Linked DNA regions of Posidoniimonas corsicana. The protein of the gene in region 2 interacts with the protein of the main gene of each other region in a pairwise test. Links are inferred from orthologs where the notes say so. Each region holds a gene or a part of one and is shown on either strand. Other genes may lie near its edges.

The links.
Region 1: the proteins of rho (region 2) and nusG interact in binary tests that used the Escherichia coli proteins (3 or more experiments, as listed by UniProt). The link is inferred for Posidoniimonas corsicana from one-to-one orthologs.

Annotation. Positions count from the first base shown.
Region 1 is NZ_SIHJ01000001.1:2,214,331-2,218,768, reverse strand. What follows is about bases 1,505-4,438. They hold nusG (transcription termination/antitermination protein NusG), read right to left. Parts: upstream 3,419-4,438; coding sequence 2,591-3,418; downstream 1,505-2,590. Other genes in these bases: tuf (elongation factor Tu), read right to left, coding at 4,190-4,438; secE (preprotein translocase subunit SecE), read right to left, coding at 3,477-3,899; rplK (50S ribosomal protein L11), read right to left, coding at 2,080-2,505; rplA (50S ribosomal protein L1), read right to left, coding at 1,505-1,911. In the rest of the region: rplL (50S ribosomal protein L7/L12), read right to left, coding at 32-445; rplJ (50S ribosomal protein L10), read right to left, coding at 635-1,159; more of rplA, read right to left, coding at 1,231-1,504. UniProt on the Escherichia coli protein: Part of the processive rRNA transcription and antitermination complex (rrnTAC). The complex forms an RNA-chaperone ring around the RNA exit tunnel of RNA polymerase (RNAP).
Region 2 is NZ_SIHJ01000001.1:896,320-904,084, reverse strand. Bases 4,884-7,765 are described here. They hold rho (transcription termination factor Rho), read right to left. Parts: upstream 7,131-7,765; coding sequence 5,637-7,130; downstream 4,884-5,636. Other genes in these bases: coaE (dephospho-CoA kinase), read right to left, coding at 7,389-7,765; ribH (6,7-dimethyl-8-ribityllumazine synthase), read right to left, coding at 5,067-5,540; nusB (transcription antitermination factor NusB), read right to left, coding at 4,884-5,006. In the rest of the region: KOR34_RS03345 (ammonium transporter), read right to left, coding at 1-964; KOR34_RS03340 (outer membrane beta-barrel protein), read right to left, coding at 2,007-3,380; signal recognition particle-docking protein FtsY, read right to left, coding at 3,620-4,552; more of nusB, read right to left, coding at 4,614-4,883. UniProt on the Escherichia coli protein: Facilitates transcription termination by a mechanism that involves Rho binding to the nascent RNA, activation of Rho's RNA-dependent ATPase activity, and release of the mRNA from the DNA template.

The sequences.
Region 1 (4,438 bases), 1.3 Mb from region 2 along the record:
AGGCCGCGGCCGCACAACAGCAACCGCGTGGCTACTTGATCGCCACGGTCGCGCCCGCTTCTTCCAGTTCGGCCTTGAACTTCTCGGCGTCTTCCTTCGAAACGCCTTCCTTGACCTTGCTCGGGACGCCCTCGACCAGGTCCTTGGCCTCCTTCAGGCCCAGACCGGTGATGCCACGGACGACCTTGATCACGCCGATCTTCTTGTCGCCGAAGCTCTCCATGACCACATCGAACTCGGTCTGCTCTTCGGCAGCCGCGGCGGGACCAGCGTCGCCGGGGCCGGCCATGACAACCGCGCCGCCACCAGCGGCCGGCTCGATGCCGTGCTCGTTCTTCAGGTAGTCGCTCAGCTCCTTGGCCTCCTTGAGGGTCAGGCCGACAATCTTGTCGCCCATTTCCTTGGTGGCGTCGGAGTACTCCAAAACGGCTGCTTCTTCACTCATGGTCTCTGCCTTGCCTTTCTGCAGGGGTGACCCCCTCCCCAGGGGGTCGGTGATCGCTGAAAAAACTTCCGGTCTGGCAATCGCTGCTAGGGCTGCGCCGAAACCGTGTGTGACTGTGTTGCCCGCCTCTTGATCGCTCGCCGCCCCAGGCGCCGAGCGGGCGGGGCCTGAGCGGAGGAAGCGGGGGGCCTAGGACTCGTCGCCCTCGCCCTTCTGCTTGATCTGGCTGCCGAGGCTGGCGCCCGGGCCGAGCAGCTGTGCGTTGAGCGTCATGCCCGGGCCCAGGATCTGACCCATCAGCATGCTGAGCTGCTCGGTACGGCTGGGCCACTTGCTGACGGCCTTGACCTCGTCGGCCGACAGCTTGGCGCCTTCCATCACGCCGCCGCGGGTCTCAAAGTCCTCGAAGGCCTTGTCCTCGTTGACCGCGGTGATCTCCTTGGCCAGCGAGACAATATCCTCGCCGCCCCAGACCACCGCCATCGTCCCCTCGGCGCCCTCGAACGCGGGGGCGAGCGAGGTGCCTTCGGAGGCCCGACGGGCCAGGCTGTTCTTGACGACCATCAAACTGATGCTCTTCTCACGCAGACGCCTGCGGAGCACCACGGTGTCGTTCGCCTCGAGCTTGCTGACATCCACCAGCAGGGCGTCGCTGACGCCCTCCCAACGGCTCTTCAGCTCGTCGGTCATTAGTTGCTTGACGTACTTACTCATGACAGTGACCGGGGGTCTGGGGTTAGGGGGCCGGGGGAGCAGCCCCCAGGCCATAACCAAAGATCGGGAAGCTAAACGGCGAGACGCACGCTCGGGCTCATCGTCGCGCTGATGTGGACGCCCTTCACGTACACGCCCTTCACGGCGGCGGGCTTCAGGCCGAGGATCTTGTCGACAAACGCCTGGATGTTCTCGCCAAGCTTGTCGGACTCGAAGCTGAGCTTGCCGACCGGGGCGTGGATGTTGCCGCCCTTGTCGTTGCGGAACTCAACCTTGCCCGCCTTGTACTCAGACACGGCGGTCGCGACGTCCGGCGTCACGGTGCCGGCGCGGGGCGAGGGCATCAGGCCGCGGGGGCCGAGCACCCGGCCGAGCGGGCCGACCACCTTCATCATGTCCGGCGCGGCGATACAGACGTCGAAGTCCGTCCAGCCACCCAAGATCTTCTTGGCGAGATCGTCGTCGCCAACCTCATCGGCGCCGGCATCCTTGGCGGCGGTCGCCTGCGGGCCCTTGGCGAAGACCACCACCCGCTGCTCCTTGCCGATGCCGTGGGGCAGAACAATCGAGCCGCGGACGATCTGGTCCGCCTGCGTGTGGTCGATGCCCAGCCGCATCGAGATCTCGACCGACTGGTCGAACTTGGTGCCGTCGAACCCCTTGAGGGTCTTGACCGCTTCAGCGAGCGGGAAGGCTTCCTTCTTCTTCTGGCCCGCGGAGAGTGCGCGGTACCGCTTCGACTGTTTAGCCATTTTGCTTCACCCCAAAACTGCGGGAAGTGTGGTCCAAGCCGCGGGCTTGGGCCCGCGTCCCACCTTCGTAAGTTGGCTGCTTGTAATTGGTTCCGGTCGGCCATCGACGGGAGGCAACGCCCCTGTTCGCCGGCCCCGGCCAAGGGCAGACCCGTAAGTATGCCCGAACTAGCCCTCGACGACTAGCCCCATGCTGCGGGCCGTGCCGGCGACCATCCGAGCCGCGTGCTCGACGTCGCGGGCGTTGAGGTCGTTCATCTTGGTCGTGGCGATCTCCTCCAGCTGGGCCTGCGTGACCTTGCCCACCTTGGTCTTGTTCGGAACGCCCGAACCCTTGGCGATGCCGGCGGCCTTCTTGAGCAGCACGGCCGCGGGGGGGCTCTTGCAGATGAACTCGAACGAGCGGTCGTTGTAGACGCTCACCACGACCGGGATCATCATCCCGCCGGCGTCCTTCGTGGCGTCGTTGAACGCCTGAACGAACTGGCCGAGGTTGACGCCGTGCTTACCGAGGGCGGTGCCGACAGGCGGGGCGGGGGTCGCCTGCCCGCCGGGGATCTGGAACTTCTCTTGTCCGACTAACTGCTTGGCCATGGCTCGAGACTAGTGTCTTGAAAGGGTGGTGGTGTGGCTTGCCGCCCGCCGCGGAACGCCGCCTGGGCGGGGCGGGGCAAGGGGATTACAGGTCCTCGACCTGCCAGTATTCGAGTTCGACAGGGGTCGGACGCCCAAAGATGCTGAGCATCACGGTCACCTTGCCGTGGATGTCGTCGATCTTGCTGACCTCGCCCTCGAAGCTCTCGAAATTGCCGTCCTTGACCTTGACCTTGTCCCCTTCCTTGAACGGGATCGCCAGCTTGGGGGCCTCGTCGGTCTCCTCGTCTTCGGTGTGCAGGATCTTGGCGATGTCCTGCGGCGCCATCGGGGTCGGCTTGCCGCCCGACCCGGTGAAGTCGCCGATGCCAGAGGTCTCGCGGATGGCGAACCAAGTGTCGTCGTTGACGTGCATCTGCACCGCGATGTAGCCCGGCCAGATCTTCCGCTCGACAATTTTTTTCTTGCCGGCCTTGAACTCGGTGACCTTCTCGGTCGGGACCATGATCTCGCCGAAGTAGCGGTCCAGCCCCTCGATCGCAACCTTCCGCTGCAGCGCCGCGGAGATCGACCGCTCGCGGTTGCTCTGCACCTTGAGGATGTACCAGTCGAGGGCGATATCTTCGCCCTCGTCCTCGATCAGCTCAAGCGGGCCAGCCGGCGACGCGACCGGCTCCTCGTCGTCCATGGCGGCCTCGGCAGCGGCCAGATCGGCGTCCGCTTCGGGGTCGTAGGCGGGCTCCTCGGCGGCGGCCTCTGGCGCGTCGAGATCTTCGCCGGCGGCCGGTTCGACCGGCGCTTCCTGCTCGGCGGGGCGCTCGGCCTCCGACGGGTTCTGGGACTCAGAATCGACGGCCGCCTCGTCCGCGGGGACGGCGGTTTCGTCGGTCGACTTGTCGGAACCCTCTACCACGATTCACCAACTGGAAAACGAGATTCACTTCGGCCAAACCGGCCCCGGCGGCCGGCGTCTAGCCGCCAATCGACAGCAACAAATCCAACAGGTTCCGCCAGACCAGGTCGTACAGGTACAGCAGCGCGGCGAGCACGAAGATGGTCAGGATCACCACCACCGACGCCCGCCACAGCTCGCCCCGCTTCGGCCAGGTGACCTTGTTCATCTCCGCCTCGACGGAGATCAAAAAGTCGGCGAACGACGGCAGCTGGATCAGCCGGAACGCGGCCCACACGCCGAGGGCGAAGAGCGTCACCGAAACGGGCACCGCCAGCTTCTCCGCGTTGTCCGAGCCGTTGGCCTGCATCCAGTTCATCAGCGAGTAGGCGCCGATAGCCACCGCCACAGCGATCGCGTAGAAGGTCGTCTGACGGGCGACTTTCCCCTGCGTCCGCTTGTAGAACCCGAACGAGAACAGCTGATGAAGGTATGCGGTCACGATCCTGTGAGCCTCTGTGCTGCGGCCGGACGCCCGGGCGATTGCTCGCCCTGGGCCCGCTCCGCTTCTACCGGGGCGACTCCGCCCCGCAACGTTGGTCAGTCCTGCAAGCCGGCCCGCCGCTTCAGGGCTCGCGGGCCGCTTCGCTAGCAGGGGCGGTGGGACTCGAACTCACAACCCCCGGTTTTGGAAACCGGTGCTCTGCCAATTGAGCTACGCCCCTTTGAAAAGCGGAAAGCGGGCGGCGGGTCTGGCCCGCCGTCCGGCTCACCGCGTTTTCACTCTTAAAACTACTCGACGATCTTGGTCACAACACCGGAACCGACCGTCTTGCCGCCCTCGCGGATTGCGAAGCGGACGCCGTCGTCCATGGCGATCGGCTTGGACAGCTCGACGCTGATCTTGGTGTTGTCGCCGGGCATGCACATCTCGGCGTCGCCCATCAGGTTGGCCGTGCCGGTGACGTCCGTCGTGCGGAAGTAGAACTGCGGGCGGTAGCCGCTGAAGAACGGCGTGTGGCGGCCGCCCTCTTCCTTGCT
Region 2 (7,765 bases):
CGGTGATGCCGCCGGCGCCGGCCGCCAGGGTGGTGGTCAGGGCACAGTGCAGCATGCCGTCCATGTCGCCGGTTCCCTGGAACGCGAGCATCGAGCCCGGGTTAAAGCCGTACCAGCCGAACCACAGGATGAACACGCCCAGGCCGGCCAGCGTGATGTTGTGGCCGGGGATAGGGACCGACTTGCCGTCGACGTAGCGGCCGATCCGCGGGCCGAGGATCATGGCGCCAGCCAGGCCGGCGAAGCCGCCCACGCCGTGCACCACCGCCGAACCGGCGAAGTCCTGGAAGCCACGCTCGGCGAGCCAGCCGCCGCCCCACTTCCACATGCCGCTGATCGGGTAGATCAGGCCGGTGAGGATAGCGCTGTAGATCAGGTAGCCGCTCACCTTCATGCGGCCGGCCACGGCGCCAGACACGATCGTCGCGGCGGTGGCGGCGAACACGGCCTGGAACAGCCAGTCAACCTCCGGGCTGAACGTGCGGTCGGAGGCCGAATCGTAGCCTTCCAGACCGAACCCGCCGAAGGCGAAGAACTTGCTCTCGAAACCCTCAACACCGTAGGCGCCGGGGTACATGATCCCGAACCCGATGATGAAGAACAGCAGCACGCCGACGCAGATGTCCATCGAGTTCTTGAACAGGATGTTCACCGCGTTCTTAGAGCTGTTGAAGCCCGCCTCGACCATCGCGAAGCCGGCCTGCATCAGGAACACCAGCACGGCGCAGATGAACAGCACCGCGTTGTCGAGGGCGTATCCGACGCCCAGGTCGGCTTCCTCTGCCTCTTCCTCAGCCGCTTCCGCAGTTTCTTCGGCCTCGTCGGCGGTCACCTCAGCTTCTTCAGCGGCCACTTCGGCCTCGCCCTCTTCCTGCGCGAACGCGGCAGGCGTGGCGGTCAGCGTGACGGCGAAGCCCAGCAGCAACAGCGCTGCGAGACTACGCCAAGAAAAGTCGGTAGTCATGAATCAGATGTCCTCGAATTGAAATGAGCGGTCAGAAGGATTTTTCGATACGGGCCAGGGCCGCAACTCGGTTTTCCACCTACGTCCCTGACCCGCCTGGCCCACTAGGGCACAAAGCGGATAGCTAGCTATGTCGCGTCAGCTCAGCAACGAGTGTGCCAGTAGCGCCGATTTCTTGACCGCCATTGCCGTAAGTGGCTTGCGGTAGGTGATTTAATAAAATTGAGATCCCTCCTGCCGGGGGGCTGGATCCGCCATGACCTCCTGGGCCCGCCGACTTTGCGCGCAGGCCGAGCATGGTTGTTAAGCACTGGTAAGCCGACGCTTTGGGTCGATGGTCGGCCCCGACCCGCGCAGCGTGCTGAGCCCGTCTGCCGCTGGGTGTTTGGCCACGGTTCCGCTTGCTTCCGCTCGCACCACGGTTGGCGTTGATGAGGTGGCCGGTGGGAGGTGGCACGGAAGAGGCGGCTCTGGCGCTTACGCCCGGCTAGGAGCCAATCGGCCAAGAGCTTCGCAGATGATGCAGACGGCCGCTGCCAGGCGACAGCCTTTCTGTCGGCGTCGCCGGTTTGTGGATGAAACCGGCCACCCCGCGCGGTCCAATGAAGGGTTGCCAGATTGGCCATCCATCCAGCGGGCGCCCGATCACTGCGTGGTGCGTTCAGCCCGTCGCGGTGGTGTGGCGACGGCGACGCCGCCGACGTGTCCGATCCGCACGGACAGAATCGGACAAAACCCCTGCCGCCCTGTTCCCTGGAGGATGTCGCAATGGCTTAGTTCAAAACCACTTACGAGGGAACTGGGCAGAAGTATGCCCCGAGTTTTGTCCCCTCCGCGCGTGTTCTTGGACAAAACGTTTCGGACAAAACCCTGCCGGGAGCCGCGACGTCGCCAGCCGGCGGCGTGACCTGCCGGATCGATGAGCAGTGGGCGCCGCCTACGATTGGACATCGGCGACAAAAAAGACCCCCGGGCGGCGTACGCCCGGGGGTCGTGAGGGGTCAGGATGTCGGGGGTGTCGGTCTGGGTTGGTCGGTCGCAATCAGTACGTCAGGATGCAGTCGACCCCGAAGGTCGTTTGATGGTCCGACCCGTCGGCGTAGCCGCCGTCGGTTGGGGTCCAGTCGTAGCGTATCTCGGGCCGGACAATCAGGTTCGAGGTCGGTCGGTAGTTCAGTCCGTAGGTCGTCTCGTAGTAGGAAACTCCGTCGCTCTTCCACCATTCCAGGCGGGTCCCCAGCGCCAGGCAGTCGTTCACGTTGTAAAACAGGTACTGGTTGAGGCCCACCTGATCGTCGTTCGTGCCGCCGCCACTCTGGTCGACATAGTCGACGTAGTCGCTCTGCAGCACGTAATTCAGGCTGTCGGTCAGGGTGAAGTCGAAAACCACGCTGTGCGAGTAGCCGCTGCCGCCGGACGAGCGGGCGCCGAAGTTGCCGATCGTCGAGATGTAGGTCACCGTGACCCCGTCGACGATGTCGCCGCTGAAGCCGCCCAGGTAGTTGCTGCCGCCGTCGGTCTGGTCGAAGCCGGTGTCCCAGCCCGCGGTCCAGCCGCCGTACAGCGTCACGCCGTCCAGCCCGCTGTACGTGGCGAGCACGCCGGTGTGGGTGAACGGCTCGCTGTTGAACATCGTGAGGGCGTGGCTGTAGAAGAAGTTGTCCGGGGCGGTCACGACCTCGTAGCCAACCAGCGTGAAGAAGTGGCCAGCGATAAGGGACCAGTCGCCGAAGGCGACCTCGCCGTACAGCTGCGGCATCGCCCAGCCGTAGTCGCCGTGATCGAGCGACGCGTCCCAGCTGCCGAAGTAGCGGGTCCCGGCCCCCGGGTTGCCGAACGCCTGGGTCTTCTGCGCGTCGGTGCCGTACATGACATCGAAGCGGAAGCCGAAGTCCAGCCCGCACGAGCCGTCGGCCACCCGCTCGAAGTAGAGCCACTGCTGCTGCAGGTTCAGCCGGTGCGGCACATCGTTGAACGAGAGCAGCTGGTTGCCCGCCCCAGGCCGCGAGAGCGGCGTGAAGTCGCTGTGGTAGCCGAGCTGGGTCCATCCGCCGACCTCCATCCAGGGGTCGCAGCCGCACAGCGTCTGGCTGAGCGACCACGGCTCGTCGGAGCAGCCGTGGCGGCTGTGCGGGCAGCAGGCGGCGTAGTCGTCGCACAGCGGGGCGAACGACGGGGCCGGCTCGGCCACGGGTGTCAGCGGCGCCGCAGGGGCCGCCGGGGCGGTTGGGGGCGCTGGGGTCGGGGTGGGGAGTGCGTCGCTCGGCGACGACTCGTCCGAGTAGTAGTGCTCGTAGTGGAACGACGACGGCCGCACGGACCGCGGCTGCGCGATCTCGTTGGCTACCGCCCCGGCGCCCGACAGGGCGATCAGGCCGGTTGTCACCACGGCGCGCGGCGATGGGAGGGAGGGCATGGCAGGCGGACTCGGAAGGGAGGAAACGGGGGGCGGCCAGCGGCCCCGGCCCGGCGGGACGCTAGCTGGGGGAGAGTATCGGAAGAGCGGACGCGGCCCATCGCCCCCGGTCCGAGAAGAATGGCCAGATTGGGCCGCCGCGCGTCCGCTAGCGACGCGCAGCGAAGCCGTTCGGGCGGGAAAGACAGCGGCGGTCGCGCCCGTGCGGCCGGTTGGCGCGGTCGTGAGGCGGGCTGGCGCTACGCGCCTGCGCTCATCACGTCGGCGAACAGGGCCTCGACGAACTCGTCCGGAACGAACGGCGCCAGGTCCTCGTGCTTCTCGCCAACGCCGATGTACTTCACCGGCAGCCCGAGCTGCTGGCGGATCGCGACGACCACGCCCCCCTTGGCGGTGCCGTCGAGTTTGGCGAGCACCAGGCCGGTGCAGCCGGCGGCCTCGGCGAAGCTGTTGGCCTGGCTGATGCCGTTCTGGCCGGTGGTGGCGTCGAGCACGAGGAGCGTTTCGTGCGGCGCGCCGGGGACCGGCTTGCCGATCGACTGGCGGATCTTGGTGAGCTCGTCCATCAGGTTGCGCTGCGTCTGCAGGCGGCCGGCCGTGTCGACGATGCAGACGTCGATGCCCTCCTTGGCGGCCTGCTCCGCGGCGCGGTACGCCACGCTCGCCGGGTGGCTCTGGGGCTCGCCGGTGACGATCTGGGCGCCGAGCCGGTCGGCCCAGATGGTGAGCTGTTCGACGGCGGCCGCGCGGAACGTGTCGCCGGCGCCGAGGATCACGCTCTTGCCCTGGCTCTTGAACAGGTGCGTCAGCTTGGCGATGGAGGTGGTCTTGCCGGCGCCGTTCACGCCGCACACCATCACCACGGTCGGGCCGCTGTCGGCGAAGTCGATGGGCGACTCGGGCTGCGCCATCAGCTCCTTCAGCTTGACCTTGAGCGCCGCCACCAGGTCCTCGCGGTGCACCACGCGGGCGCGGAACTGCTTGGCGATCTCGTCGACCAGGGCCTCGACGGAGTCGTAGCCCATGTCGGTCTTGAACAGTATGGCGCGGATCTCTTCGAGGAAGTCGTCGTCGACCAGCCGGCCCTCGCTCTTGAAGAGGTCCCGGATGTCGGTCTTCAGGAGGTCGCCGGTCTTCTTGAGTCCCTTCTTGAAGCGGTCGAATAGAGCCATGAGGAGCGTAGTTTGGTGCGTGGGGTTGGGGTGGGTGGCTGGTCGGCGCCGCGTCTTGCGGCTACTTCTTCAGCTTGTCGAGGATGCCGTTGACGAACTGGGCCGAGTTCTCGCTGCCGAACCGCTTTGCCAGCTCCACCGACTCGTTGATCGCGACCTTGAAGGGGGTGTCGCCGTAGAGGATCTCGAACGCGCCCAGCCGCAGCACGTTGCGATCGGTGGCGGCCATCCGGCCGATCGACCAGTTCTGGGCGATCCGCTCGATCTCCTGGTCGATCTCGCCCAGGTTGCGGCGGACGCCCAGGATCAGCGTCCGGGCGAACTCCTCCGCCTCGGGGTTGTTGAGCCGGCCGTGGATGAATTCGGTCAGCTCAGCGACCGACGCGCGCGAGTTGTGCTCGTCCTCGAACAGGATCTGGAGAGCGACCTCGCGGCTGCGGCTGCGGACGGACATAGGGGCGGGCGTGGGGACGGGGGGCTGAGGCGGCGCGCCGGTGGGGCGGGCAATCCCCTATTATCGCGTCGGGAGGGCCGCCAGCAAGCCGGCCATGTGGAGGGCCGCCTCGGCGCACTCCGCCCCCTTGTTCCCTACGTTCCCGCCGGCTCGCTGGATCGCCTGCTCGAGCGTCTCGCAGGTCAGCACGCCGAACAGCACCGGCAGGCTGTGCTCGATGCCGATCCGCATCAGCCCGTCGGTCACGCCGGCGTTGATCCAGTGGTCGTGGACGGTGTCGCCCTTGATGACGGCGCCCAGCGTGAGGATGCCCGCGTAGCGGCAGGTGTCGGCCAGCCGCTGGGTGACCACCGGGATCTCCCAGGCGCCGGGCACCCACGCCACGTCGACGGCGTCGTCGGCCACGCCCCGCTCGGCGAAGGTCGCCAGGGCACCGTCCAGCAGCTTCTGGGTGATCGACTTGTTCCACTCCGCCACGATGATGGCGAAGCGGGCGTTCTCGGGGGCGTCCGCTGGGGAAATAACGTTAGGCATCGTGCAAGTGGGGAAAGTGGAAAGGCGAAAGGCGGCGTCGGACCGGAGGCCGCCGCTAAGGGCTTCCCCTTTCCGCTTCCGCCTTCCCCATTCTGGCTAGGCTTCCTTCATGCTCATCAGGAACTCGGCGTTGCTGCCGGTCTTGAGGAGCCGCTTGGTGAGCATGTCCATCGCGTCGGCGGGCGCCAGCTCGTTGAGGACCCGACGCAGCAGGCAGACGCGGCGGTACTCTTCGGGGTCCATCAGCATCTCCTCGCGGCGGGTGCCGGAGCGGTTGATGTCGATGGCGGGCCAGATCCGCTTGTCGACCAGCGCGCGGTCGAGCATGATCTCCTGGTTGCCCGTGCCCTTGAACTCCTCGAAGATCACCTCGTCCATGCGGCTGCCGGTGTCGACCAGCGCGGTGGCCACGATCGTCAGCGAGCCCCCCTCCTCCACCTTGCGGGCGGAGCCGAAGAACCGCTTGGGGCGTTGCATGGCGTTGGCGTCGATGCCGCCTGAGAGGACCTTGCCGCTGGACGGGCACTCGGAGTTCCACGCCCGGGCCAGGCGGGTGATGCTGTCCAGGAAAATCACGACGTCCTTGCCGTATTCGACCATCCGCTTGGCCTTCTCGATGACCATCTCGCTCACCTGCACGTGGCGGGCGGCTGGTTCGTCGAAGGTGCTGCTGATGACCTCGCAGTTAGCGCCCTTCACCTCCCGCTCCATGTCCGTGACCTCCTCGGGCCGCTCGTCGATGAGCAGCATGATCACGTAGGCGTCGGGGTAGTTGGTGAGGACGGCGCGGGCCATCTTCTGCATCAGGATCGTCTTGCCGGCGCGGGGCGGGCTGACGATCAGGCCACGCTGGCCGAAGCCGATCGGCACGATCATGTCGACCACCCGCATGTCCACCTCCTCGGGGGTGGTCTCCATGCGGATCCGCTCGTCCGGGTGGCACGCGGTGAGGTCGTCGAACGAGACCTTCCGCGACAGCAGGTTGGGGTCCTGGTCGTTGATGGTCTCGACCCGCAGCAGCGCGAAGTAACGCTCGTTCTCTTTCGGCGGGCGGATGGCGCCGGCCACCGTGTTGCCGTTGCGGAGGTTGAAGCGGCGGATCTGGCTCGGCGACACGTAGATGTCGTCCGGGCAGGAGAGGTAGTGGTAGTCGGGGCTGCGGAGGAAGCCGAACCCGTCCGGCAGGATCTCCAGGGTGCCCTCGCCGAACATCAGGCCGTTCAGCCGCACGCGCGACTTGAGGATCTTGAAGATCAGCTCCTGCTTCTTCAGGCCCGCGCAGTCCTCGATGCCCTCGGCCTTGGCCACCTCGAGGAGGGCCGGCATGGTCTGCTTCTGCAGCTCGGCCACGTGGATGTTGCTGTCGAGCTCCTTGGCCTTGCCCAGGGCCGGGCCGGCGCGGCGGACCCGCTCGGCGGCCTTGTCGAGCTCTTCGGCCAGGGAGAGGGGCTCTTCGCGGTCGAGGCGGCGGAGCAGTTCCTGGTCGATGTAACGGCTGTTGTCGCTGCCTCCGCTGGTGGTGCGGTGGGGGCGGCGGTGGTGGGGCGGGCGCACGCCGTTACGCGGCCCGCGATTGCTGGCGTCAGCCATGATCGAGTTTTTCACTCCTGAATAGGAAGAGTGGAGGGGGCCGGCGTGTGAGACCGCCGGCCGGTAGGTGGGGGGAGGGTCAGGGGAGTCTGAGCTGCTTGTCGCCCGCCGCCAGGCCAGAATAGGCCCGTCCGATCAGTTCGCTCAGGTCGCCACTGATAGGCCTAGTATGACAAAAATGGTCGCGTTGGGGATGTTAATTTTGGGGATTGTCCCAAAGGAAGTGTGTATCCGAGCTGCGGATTAGCGAAGGCGCCGCTAGCCGCTGACGCGCGGGGCGACCTCATTGCACCAGAAGGCCTCTACGCTGCGGCGGAGGGACTCTAGGTCCCCGTCGTTGTCGATGACGTGGTCAGCGCGCAGCCGCTTCTCTGCTATCGGCAGCTGCGCCGCTTCCCGTTGAGCCAACTCGCCGGAGCCCCATCCCCGCTGGGCCGCCCGGGCCCGCCGCTGGTCGGGGTCGGAATCGACAAACAGGACCAGGTCGCAGTCGGCGGCCCAACCGGCCTCGATCAGCAGCGGGATGTCGAGCACCGCCACGGACCCGCCGGACGCGGCGTGGTCTGCAATCGCCTGCTTCAGCTTTGCACGGACGCGGGGGTGCACGAGTTGTTCCAGGAACCGGCGTTCGTCGG